DNA from 2 places in the Cupriavidus sp. YAF13 genome. Region 2 is predicted to be linked to the other one. Evidence: predicted binding sites of a transcription regulator. Region 2 holds the regulator's gene; the other holds the start of a gene.
The links. Region 2 encodes sigma-54, which starts transcription at its own class of promoters, with help from an activator protein. Its sites were predicted from a motif close to TGGCANGNAANCTGCTTT; they were not measured.

Region 1 (5,666 bases), on a different contig from region 2:
GCCCGGTTCCTCGAACACGGTCATCTTGCGGGCGGTCGAGATCGCATCGACACCGGCATTGGTGCGCGAATCGGAAAGGAACACCAGCCCGGCATCCAGCCGCATGGCTACACAGTACGTCATGATCTTGTCTTGTAATGGTGCACATTCACGCCTGGCGCATCGCCAGGCCTGCCGTCCGGGCCAAGGCCGCATTCTGGCGCCGCGGTGGTGCGCCCGGAAGCTTGCGGCGCGCCCGTTTCTGGTGCGCGGCGCACCACTTCAATCACTGCAACGGCGCAATGGCGATCTCGACCGCCAGCCGCTCGCCGCTGCCCCCTTCGCGAATCCCCCGTACCGGTGCGGCCATGCGATAGTCGCGCCCGACCGCCAGCCGGATATGGCGCGCGTCGCTCAGGCAGCCGTGGGTCACGTCGATGCTGCACCACAACTCCTTGCCGGCATCCACGCAGACATCAGCCCACGCGTGGCTGGCCAGTTCCGAGGCGGCCGGGTCATAGAAATAGCCGCTGACGTAGCGTGCCGGAACGCCCAGGGCCCGGCAGCATGCCACCATCACTTGCGCCTGATCCTGGCAAACCCCGCTGCCCAGTGCGAACGCGTCGCTGGCCGGGGTGTCCACATCGGTGCTAGCTGACTGGTAACGCACCCGCCCGGCGATGCCGCCGGCCAGCGCCAGCAACGCGGGCACCGTCGCCCCCGCCGCCAGGTAGGGCGCGGCAAAATGCACCATCTCCGGCTTGGCGGCGGTCAGCGGCGTGCCGCCAAGGTAATACAGCGGCGATACGCGCGCCTCGCCGGCTGGCGGCGCATCGCAGAAAAACGGCCCATCCGCATCCACTGGCGGCGTCACATCGACCACGCCGCTGGCCTCGATCACCAGCGTATGTGCGGGCCCGGCCACGGTGAAGCTGTGCACGATATTGCCGAAGCCGTCACGCGCCTCGGACAGGTTGCCGGGAACGGACAACTGCCATTCCTGCACGGCCTGCAGCGGACCCGAGCGCGGCGCGAGCCGCAGTTCGTGCACGCTGCGCCGGACCGGCTCGGCGTAACGGTAGACCGTCTTGTGGTGAATCTTGTATTTCATGATGTGGCGAGGCCGGCACAACCTCCCCACGTTTTATGGGTCAGGCAGCGAGCAGCGGCACGAGGAAATCCCGGCTGATGCCGTTGCCGAGGTCGCCGATGCGCTCCAGGAAACTGGTCAGGTAAGCATGCAGCCCGACGGCGAAGATGTCGTCGATGCGCGCATATTTCAGATCGGCGTGGAGTTTACCAGCCTGGCGCTCGGTCTCCGAAGAAAGGTGGTTGCCCACCAGCGCCAGGATCGACACCACCTCGTCCATGCTAGACACCAGCGAGCGCGGCATGTCGGGGCGCAGCACCAGCAGTTCGGCCACGCGCTCGGGCGTGATCACGGTGCGATACACCTTGCGGTACACCTCGAACCCTGACACCGAGCGCAGAACAGCCGCCCAGTGATAGAAATCGTTGGCGTCTCGATTGGGATCGCTGTCGTCGACCGTGCTGGCCTGGAACTTCACGTCCAGAATCCGCGCGGTATTGTCGGCGCGTTCCAGGAACGTGCCCAGCCGCATGAAGTGGAAGGCATCGTCCTTGAGCATGGTGCCAAACTGCACGCCGCGGGCCAGGTGGGAGCGGAACTTCACCCACTCGAAGAACTGCGAAGGATCCTCGCGCAGCACGCCGTCGGCGATCATGCGCTGCACGTCGAGCCAGGTGGTGTTGATGGTCTCCCAGACCTCGGTGGTCAGCGAGCCGCGCACCGCGCGGGCGTTCTCGCGGGCCGCGCGCAGGCAACTCATGATGGACGAGACATTGGTCATGTCGCGCACCATGAAGTCGATCACGTCGTCGCGCGTGAGCAGGCCGTACTTCTCATCGAACACCGTGGTCAGCTCGGAGATATCGAGCATGGCCCACCAGCCTTGCTCTGCCACTTCCGCGGATTGCGGCAGCAGCGAAGTCTGGTAGTTCACGTCCAGCATGCGCGCGGTGTTCTCCGCGCGTTCGGTATAGCGCGCCATCCAGAACAGATGGTCGGCGGTGCGGCTAAGCATGGTCAGTCCCCTCGTACAGCGCTGTTCGCCCGCGCGCCGCCGGCAACGCGGCGGCCAGCGCGGGAATCACAAACAATCCTTGCGGGCGCCGCGCGTCAGCGCTCCAGTACCCAGGTGTCCTTGGTGCCCCCGCCCTGCGAGGAGTTGACCACCAGCGAGCCTTCGCGCAGCGCAACGCGGGTCAGCCCGCCAGGCACCATGCGCACATCCTTGCCGGACAGCACGAACGGACGCAGGTCGATGTGGCGCGGCGCGATCCCCGACTCGACATAGGTCGGGCAGGTGGAAAGCGCCAGCGTGGGCTGCGCGATGTACTGCTCGGGACGCGCGCGCACGACCTCGCGGAACGTGTCGATCTCCGCGCGCGTGGCGGCAGGCCCCACCAGCATGCCGTAGCCGCCGGCCCCGTGGGTTTCCTTGACCACCAGCTCGCTCATGTGGTCCAGCACGTACTGCAGGTCGTCCGGGCGGCGGCACATGTACGTCGGCACGTTGTTGAGGATCGCTTCCTCGCCAAGGTAGAAGCGGATCATGTCGGGCACGTAGGGATAGATCGACTTGTCGTCGGCCACGCCCGTGCCGATGGCATTGCAGATGGTGACGTTGCCCGCGCGGTAGACCGAGAGCAGCCCCGCCGCGCCCAGCGTGGAATCCGAGCGGAACACCAGCGGATCGAGGAAGTCGTCGTCGACCCGGCGGTAGATCACGTCGATGCGCTGCGGGCCCTGGGTGGTGCGCATGTAGAGGTGGTCGTCCTGTACGAACAGGTCGCTGCCCTCGACCAGTTCCACACCCATTTGCTGCGCCAGGAAGGCATGCTCGAAGTAGGCGGAGTTGTACATGCCGGGCGTGAGCACCACCACCGTGGGATCGGCGATGTTCTGCGGCGAGACGCCGCGCAGCATGTCGAGCAGCAGGTCGGGATAGTGCGCCACCGGCGCCACGCGATTGCGCGCGAACAGGTCCGGGAACAACCGCATCATCATCTTGCGGTTCTCCAGCATGTAGGACACGCCGGAGGGCACGCGCAGGTTGTCTTCCAGCACGTAGAACTCGCCCTCGCCAGCACGTACTACGTCGATGCCCGCCACGTGGGCGTAGATATCACGGGGCACGTCGATGCCGAGCATCTCGGGGCGGTACTGCGCGTTGTTGTAGATCTGGTCTGGCGGGATCACACCGGCGCGGATGATGTCCTGCCCGTGATAGATATCGTGGATGAAGCGGTTCAGCGCCGACACCCGCTGGCGCAGGCCGCGCTCAAGCGTTGCCCACTCGCTGGCGGGGAAGATGCGGGGAATGACGTCGAATGGGATGGTCCGCTCGGTACCGCTGTTGGACTCGTCTTTTTCACCGTAAACGGCGAACGTGATGCCCACACGCCGGAAAATCAGGTCGGCCTCGGCGCGCTTGTTGTCCATGGTGCCTTCGGACTGGCGCGCCAACCAATCCGCGAACTGCTTGTAATGCCCCCGCACGGCACCTGCCGGCAGGGACTCGCCCGCGTGGATTGCTGCTGCCACGCCATCTTGCCAATCGAGCATCTCGTCGAAAAACCGCGCCGCCATGATGGCCGTTCCCCCATGATTTGGGTGCCGCCCAAACTGCCGGCTATCCCGTTTTGATTGGCTTGTTGTTCCCGGCACAGCACCTTGAGATCACCACCCGAGGCCCGGCGGCTTGGCCGCGGACCGTCTCGTCATGCTTCGAAGTGCTGTCCCTATAGGATACCTATGACCACGAAAGCCGCAAGCAGCAGGCATTCGCGCCATCAAACATGGATAAGCAAGATGTCTGCCAGCCTTCGCTTCGGGCCGGCGTTGGCATCGGTTCAGCGGGCGATCGCCGCGCCTTGCTGCGCCTGCACTCCGGCCAGGATGCGCTGCACCAGCGCCTCCGGCGTCTGGCGGATATCGAGCACCAGGGCGTCGCGCGGCTCCTCCAGGGTCTCGAACTGGCTCTGCAACAGGGCGGGATTGAAGAAGTGGTCGCTGCGCTCGGCCAGGCGGCCGCCAATGATCGCTGCATCGCCCTTCATGTAGATAAAGGTCACGCCGCCATCGGCGGGGGTCAGGCGGTCGCGGTAGATTTGCCGCAGCGCGGAACAGGTAAAGACGTGGGTGCGCCCCTCGGCGCGGGCTGCATCGATCGCCGCGCGCATCGCGGCCAGCCAGGGCCAGCGGTCGTCGTCGGTCAGCGCGATGCCGTTGTGCATCTTCGCCTTGTTGGCGGCGCTGTGGAATTCATCGGCGTCGTGGAAGCCYCATTGCAAGGTCTTGGCCAGCAACTGGCCGACCGTGGTCTTTCCGCAGCCGGAAACGCCCATCAGGATGTAGATCATGTCTGCTCCAACGATCATGTTCGGATGGTTTTCCCATCCTTGTCGGTAGACCCCGCGCCGGCCGCCGGCTGGCTCCGCAAGCGTTCAGCCATGAAGCCATGATAGGACCCGCATGGGCCGGCTCGGGGTCGTCTCCGCCAGCCATCGGCTGCCGGAGACACAAATGACACAAATTTAAGGGGCGCTGCCTATTGTGCGACGGCCGCGCCCGTTTGGACAGCGCCGGGCGCGTCAGCCTCGGAGAGGTCCAGCGCGCTGCCGCCCTCCTCCGCGATCCGCGCGTTGCGGCGGAACAGCCCAAACAGGCCCCGGCCAACGCTGAAATTCGTGAAGGCGTCGTCCGGCAATACGGCGGAAGCACGCGTGGCCAGGTCGCCGTCGCCATTGGCGGCGCCGAGCCATTCCAGCGTGCCCGCCACGGCGTCCACGCGGATCCGGTCGCCGTCACGCACGCGCGCCAGCGGGCCGCCGGCAAGTGCCTCAGGACCCACATGAATGACCGCCGGCACCTTGCCCGAGGCGCCCGACATGCGGCCATCGGTCACCAGCGCAACCTTGTGGCCGGCGTCCTGCAGCGAGCCCAGCACCGGGGTGAGGCGGTGCAGTTCGGGCATGCCGTTGGCGTTGGGCCCCTGGAAACGCACGACCGCGATCATGTCGCCCGTGAACTCGCCAGCTTCGAACGCAGCTTGCAATTGCTCTTGCGAGTCAAAGACGCGGGCCGGTGCTTCGACCACCCGATGCGCGTCCGCCACCGCCGACACCTTGATCATGCCGCGGCCAAGATTGCCTTGCAGCAGGCGCAAGCCGCCCTCGGGGGAGAACGGCTCGGCCGCGGTGGCCAGCACCGTGGCGTCGCCGCTGACTGCGGCACCGTCGCGCCACTGCAGCACGCCGTCGAGCATCACGGGCTCTTGCGTGTAACGGGCCAGGCCACGCCCGGCCACGGTCTCCACGTCCTCGTGCAGCAACCCGGCGCTGAGCAGCTGGCGAATCACGTAGGCCACACCGCCCGCGGCGTGGAAGTGGTTCACGTCGGCCGAGCCGTTGGGGTAGACCCGCGCCAGCAGCGGCGTGATGCGCGAGAGACGGTCGAAATCGTCCCAGTCGATCAGGATGCCCGCCGCGCGCGCCATCGCCACCAGGTGGATGGTGTGGTTGGTCGAGCCGCCCGTGGCCAGCAGGCCGACCACGGCATTGATCACCGCGCGCTCGTCCACGATGCGCGCCAGCGGCAGGTA
Region 2 (5,666 bases):
ACGGCGGCCTCGACCAGCACGGCGAGATTTCGGCCGGCCGCCACCTGGATCTTGACCATGTGGATAGGCAGGCCGAGCACGTCGAGATACTGGGAGTCCAGCGGCAGGCGCTCGAATTCGCCATCGTTGCGGCGTACCAGCTGCACCACCAGCTTGAGCTTCATCTTGCGGCGTACCGCAGTCTCGCCAAAGATGGTCTTGATGTCGAGCAGGCCCAGGCCGCGCACTTCCAGCAGGTTCTGCAGCAGCGGCGGGCAGCGGCCCTCAATGAAGTCCGGCCCGAGGCGCACGAAATCGACGGCATCGTCCGCCACCAGCCCATGTCCGCGCGAGATCAGTTCCAGGCCGAGCTCGCTCTTGCCCAGGCCGGATTCGCCCATCACCAGCACGCCCATGCCGAGGATGTCGAGGAACACGCCGTGCATGGTTACGCGCGGCGCGGAAATGCGCGACAGATAGAGGCGCAGGTGATCGATCACCGCGGCCGAAGACACCGGCGTGGTGAACAGCGGGGTGGACGAGCGCGTGCAGCGCAGTTCCAGGTCGGGCGGCGGCTCCATGCCGTCGGCGATCACCAGGAACGGCGGCTCCAGCAGGATCAGCTCGCCCATCTGGCGCTTGCGCATCTCGTCATCGAGGCGCTGGTAATACGTGATTTCGGGCTTGCCCAGCACCTGGATCCGGTTCGGGTGGATCAGGTTCAAGTGGCCGACGAGATCGGCCGCGGACGTGGCTTCACGCGCAAACTCGACATCGAAGGCGCGGTCCGCACCCTCCAGTCCTGCTACCCAGGAGAGTTTGATATCGGCTGCGTTGTCGTCGAAGATCGACTGCGAGGTGACGCCAGTGAGTTCCATTCGGGTGCTTTCAGGGGCGGGCTTTCAGTGCCGGATCAAGGGTGCCATTGCGTCAGCAACTGGTGCACGTCGTCGGGGGTGGGCAGGGTAGCCAGTCCTTCGCGCATCTCGCGGTCGGACAGCAACTGGGCGATCTCGGAGAGAATTTCCAGATGCTGCTGGGTGGCCTGTTCGGGCACCAGCAGGAAGATCAGCAGCGCGACCGGCTTGCCGTCGGGCGACTCGAAGGGGATCGGCTCGGCCAGGCGCATGAAGGCGGCCAGTGGCTGCTTCAGTCCCTTGATACGGCCGTGGGGGATTGCAACCCCCGCGCCTAGGCCGGTGGACCCCAGCGACTCGCGGGCGAACAGGTTGTCGGTCACGGTCGCGCGCGCTACGCCATGGTTGTTCTCGAAGAGGAGCCCGGCCTGTTCGAACACGCGCTTCTTGCTGGTGACGCTGACGTCGAGGTTGATGTTGCCGGGTGGCAGCAATTTAGCCAAACGATTCATGTGGAATGCGCAGGGTTTTCTAGTAAGCAGGCCCGGGGCCAGGAGGCGTCCCGCCGGGCGGAAAGTGGATAAAAACCAAGGCCCGAGGTTTCCACCGGTTGTCCCCCATGCCGGTGTCGGGCGTCTGGCCATTATAGAGCAGGCCCGCTTCCGCTTTGTGCATTGCAATGGCCGATGCGCTCAAGCGGTGCTGCATGCACCGGAATGGCTAGGCCAGTCAACTATGTATTGCACAGCATACACCGGTACATATGCGTTGCGGAATCCCCTGTGTGCCCCGATTGGGTAGGCCGCAATGAAAAAGCCGCGCTCTGGGCGCGGCTTGATTCCATTTTTCAAGGGACTGACACCGACGGCCCGGTATGTGGGCCGTCAGGCACGGTCATTGCTGCATCTGCGATGCGGCCATCTGATACTTGACCGCTTCACGGTCGTGGCTCTGCACGCGATCCTTGTGGCGAATCACCTGCCGGTCGAGCTTGTCGACCAGTGCGTCGATAGCGGCATACAGGTCTTCATGATGCGCTTCGACAAAGATGTCCTTGCCCTTGAGATGTAGATTGATTTCCGCGTACTGCCGCCGGTCCTTTTCTTTTGTATTGTCGACAGAGAGCAGCACACTTACGCCAATGACTTGATCGAAATGCCTGACGATACGCTCCAGTTTCGTTTCCACGTACTCACGCAGAGGGGGCGTGATGTCCAAGTGGTGTCCACTGATCTTGAAGTTCATAGCGTTTCTCCTTCTGAAAGAGCTGCATCAGGCAGGCGATGCAGCTCGGCTACAAAGTCTTACGGAGATTGACCGCGGGAATCTTGAGCGCTTCGCGGTATTTGGCAACGGTACGCCGTGCTACCACAAAGCCTTGCTCGCCGAGCAATTCGGCAATCCGGCTGTCGGACAAGGGGTTCCTAGCGTCTTCGGCTCCTATCAATTGCTTGATCAACGCACGGATTGCCGTTGATGAGGCCGCGCCGCCGGTTTCTGTGGATATGTGAGAGCCGAAAAAATACTTCAGCTCGAAAGTCCCCATCGGCGTTGCCATGTATTTATTGGTAGTCACCCGAGAGATGGTGGACTCGTGTAAACCCAGTGTATCGGCAATCTCCCGCAAAACCAAGGGGCGCATCGCAATTTCACCGTGGGTGAAGAAGTTCTTTTGACGTTCGACAATGGCTTGTGCGACGCGCAATATCGTGTCGAACCTTTGCTGGATATTCTTGATCAACCAGCGTGCTTCCTGCAGCTTTTGCTGCAATCCGGCCGCGCCTGCATCGCCTTTTGCACCGCGCAAAATCTGCGCGTACATGTCGTTGATGCGTAGCCGCGGCATCACATCCGGGTTTAGGTGGGCGATCCATCCGCCGCTCAACTTTCGAACAAAAACATCGGGCACCACGAAATCCGCTTCTGGCCGGCTGTAGGCATGGCCGGGATAGGGCGCGAGCGAGCGGATCAGTTCATGGGCGGCCTTGAGTTCCGGCTCGTCCACTTGCAGCGCCTTTTTAAGGCGCGTGTAATCGCGCACCGCCAGCAGCTCGAGGTGGTTGGTGACGATGCTCAGCGCCAGTTCGCGCTGCGGATGCTTGAGCCTGCGCAATTGCAGCGCCAGGCACTCGGCGGCGTTGCGTGCCCCGACGCCCGGCGGATCGAAGCTCTGCAGCAGCGTGAGCACAGCCTGGATCTCGTCGACCTCGAACTCGAGCTCCTCCGGCAGCTCGCTGCAGATTTCCTCGAGCGTCGTGCTCAGGTAGCCATCATCGTCCAGGGATTCGACCAGAAAGATAGCCAGCCCCTTGTCGCGCAGGGAAATCTTGAGCGGCGCCAGCTGTTCCATGAGGTGTTCACGCAGCGTGGGCTCGGCGTCGCGCAGCTGCATCGGGGTCTTTTCGTCGTCTTCGCCTTGCGGGCGGCGGGCGAAGTCGTCCAGGCTCCAGTCGCTGCCGTAATCCTCGTTGCTGTCGGAGTAGCTGTCGTCGGCTTCGGGGGCGCCATCCGGGCGGTTCTCGCTGGTGCCCTGGCCATCGGCGGGCGCCGGCGCGGGCGCGCTCTGCAGGTTCACCGAGCCGTCCGAAGACACGCGCAACGGGCTGTCCAGCCAGTCGTTCTCACGCTCGAGCAAGGGGTTCTCGGTCAGCGCCTGTTCCACTTCCTGCTGCAGTTCAAGCGTGGACAGTTGCAGCAGCCGGATCGACTGCTGGAGTTGCGGCGTAAGCGCGAGATGCTGCGAGAGGCGGAGCTGTAGCGACGGTTTCATGCGACCTATTTTATGCTCAACTTCCGTACTGATGGAACGGAAATTGCTATCGCTGGTGTCGCTATGATCGTTTGAAGGATAAAAGGCGACACCGAAGCCGCCCGGGGGCCGATGCGCGGCAGGCGCCACGCGCCCTTACATGCGGAAGTTCTCGCCCAGGTAGACCTTGCGCACCGACTCGTTGGCGATGATGTCCTCAGGCTGCCCGGACGCCAGCACCGCGCCTTCGCTGATGATGTAGGCGTGGTCGCAGATGCCCAGCGTCTCGCGCACGTTGTGGTCGGTGATCAGCACGCCGATATTGCGTGCCTTGAGGAAGCTGACGATGCGCTGGATTTCGCCTACCGCGATCGGGTCGACACCGGCGAAGGGCTCGTCGAGCAGGATGAAGCGCGGCGCGGAGGCCAGCGCGCGGGCGATTTCCACGCGGCGGCGCTCGCCGCCGGACAGCGATAGCGCCGGGTTGTCGCGCAGGTGGGCAATCTGCAGGTCATCCAGCAGGGTGTCCAGCCGGCGCTCGATCTCGGCCTTGCCCAGGGGTTTGCCATCGTTGAGCTGCAGCTCCAGCACCGCGCGGATGTTCTCCTGCACATTGAGCTTGCGGAACACCGAGGCTTCCTGCGGCAGGTAGGACAGGCCCATGCGCGCTCGCTCATGGATGGCCAGGCCGCTGATGTGCTTGTCGTCGAGCACGATATCGCCCTCGTCCAGCGCCACCAGCCCCACGATCATGTAGAACGACGTGGTCTTGCCCGCGCCGTTGGGGCCCAGCAAGCCGACCACCTCGCCGCTCTTCACGTCGAGCGACACGTCCTTGACCACGGTGCGCGAGCCGTAGCGCTTCTTCAGGTGGCGCACGACCAGCGTGCTGCTGTCCTTCAGGGTGGCGGGCTGGGACGGTGCGGTTTGGGTAGCGGTCATGAAGGTGAAGTCAGAATCCGTGGGTCAGGGGTTGACGGGAGCCGTGGCCGGCTTGAGCGGCAGCGGGTTGGCTGCGGCACCGCTGGCGGGCTGCTCCTGGCGCGGCGACAGCACGGCGCGCACGCGGCCCGACGGGCTGCCCGCGGTCGCGTTCTCGGCGCCGCCGCTGGCCGTGTAGAACTCGTTGCGGCTGTCATAGGTGATCACCGCGCCGCGGATCTCGTCGACCAGCTTGGCGCCGGCCAGGCGAGCCATGCGGGCGCGCCCGATCAGCTTGGACAACTCCTGCTTGCCGTCATATTCGATGCGGTCGCCCCAGCCGTCGATGTACTCGTCGACGTTGTCGCGCTTCTGGCGGATATAGGCTTGCTTGCCGCCCTTAGAGGTCGCGACCGCGTACTGGTAGCCCTCGGGATCGGTACGGACTTCGGCCGCGTCGGATTTGAGCACCATGGTGCCTTTGGTCAGCACCACGTTGCCGGTCAGTACATAGACCTGCTTGACGTCATCGTAGCTGGCATTGTCGGCCTCCAGGACCAGCGGCTTTTCGCGGTCGGCCTTTTCGGCGCTGGCGGGCGCGGCCAGCGTGAGGCCAAGGACGGCGGCCAGCGTCAGCAAAGCGGCCGTGCTGCGGCGCAGACAGGACGAAGTCGTCGGGAATGGATTCATGTTGGCGTGATGGCGGTTGACGCGGGCGGCTGGTGCCCGCGGGCGGCTTCAGGGCTACTTCGCGGGACTTGCCGGCGGCGGCCCCGTGATGATGGTGCCGCGTACGTTACCCAGCAATTGTACTTCGCGAGTGACATTGTTGAAGACCAGGCCGTTGGCGGTCATCACCGACGGGCCGCGGGTCAGCTTGACAGCCTTGTCGGTCTTGACGATGTCATCGTTCACCAGCACCTGGAAATACTCCGAGGCGGCCGTCATCTGTGGGTCCTTGGCAGGCTCGGGGCCCTGGGCACGCACGATGAAGGCATTGCCGAACAGGTCGATGACCGAGCCTTCCGCGTTCATTGTGCCGCGATCGGAGTGGCCGGTGACGGGCGGACGGTCGATTTCGTAGGAGCGCATGGCCGGGCGCGTCACTTCGTAGGTCTGGTCGTCCTCGAAGTGGATCATCTTGTCGCCGGTGAAGCGCA

Region 1: a site for sigma-54 is predicted at 3,867-3,884, ahead of AB4061_RS11180 (circularly permuted type 2 ATP-grasp protein). Genes of this name have one in related genera too.

What each region holds. Positions count from the first base shown of each region.
Region 1 is NZ_JBFRDD010000010.1:114,587-120,252, reverse strand. Features, by position in the region: gene AB4061_RS11195 (peptidase) at 1-123, opposite strand, end outside; gene AB4061_RS11190 (transglutaminase family protein) at 266-1,090, opposite strand; gene AB4061_RS11185 (alpha-E domain-containing protein) at 1,131-2,084, opposite strand; gene AB4061_RS11180 (circularly permuted type 2 ATP-grasp protein) at 2,180-3,652, opposite strand; gene AB4061_RS11175 (gluconokinase) at 3,916-4,425, opposite strand; gene edd (phosphogluconate dehydratase) at 4,614-5,666, opposite strand, start outside.
Region 2 is NZ_JBFRDD010000006.1:139,247-144,912, forward strand. Features, by position in the region: gene hprK (HPr(Ser) kinase/phosphatase) at 1-857, opposite strand, end outside; gene ptsN (PTS IIA-like nitrogen regulatory protein PtsN) at 893-1,348, opposite strand; gene hpf (ribosome hibernation-promoting factor, HPF/YfiA family) at 1,731-2,081, opposite strand; gene AB4061_RS07460 (RNA polymerase factor sigma-54) at 2,131-3,606, opposite strand; gene lptB (LPS export ABC transporter ATP-binding protein) at 3,742-4,527, opposite strand; gene lptA (lipopolysaccharide transport periplasmic protein LptA) at 4,552-5,196, opposite strand; gene lptC (LPS export ABC transporter periplasmic protein LptC) at 5,251-5,666, opposite strand, start outside.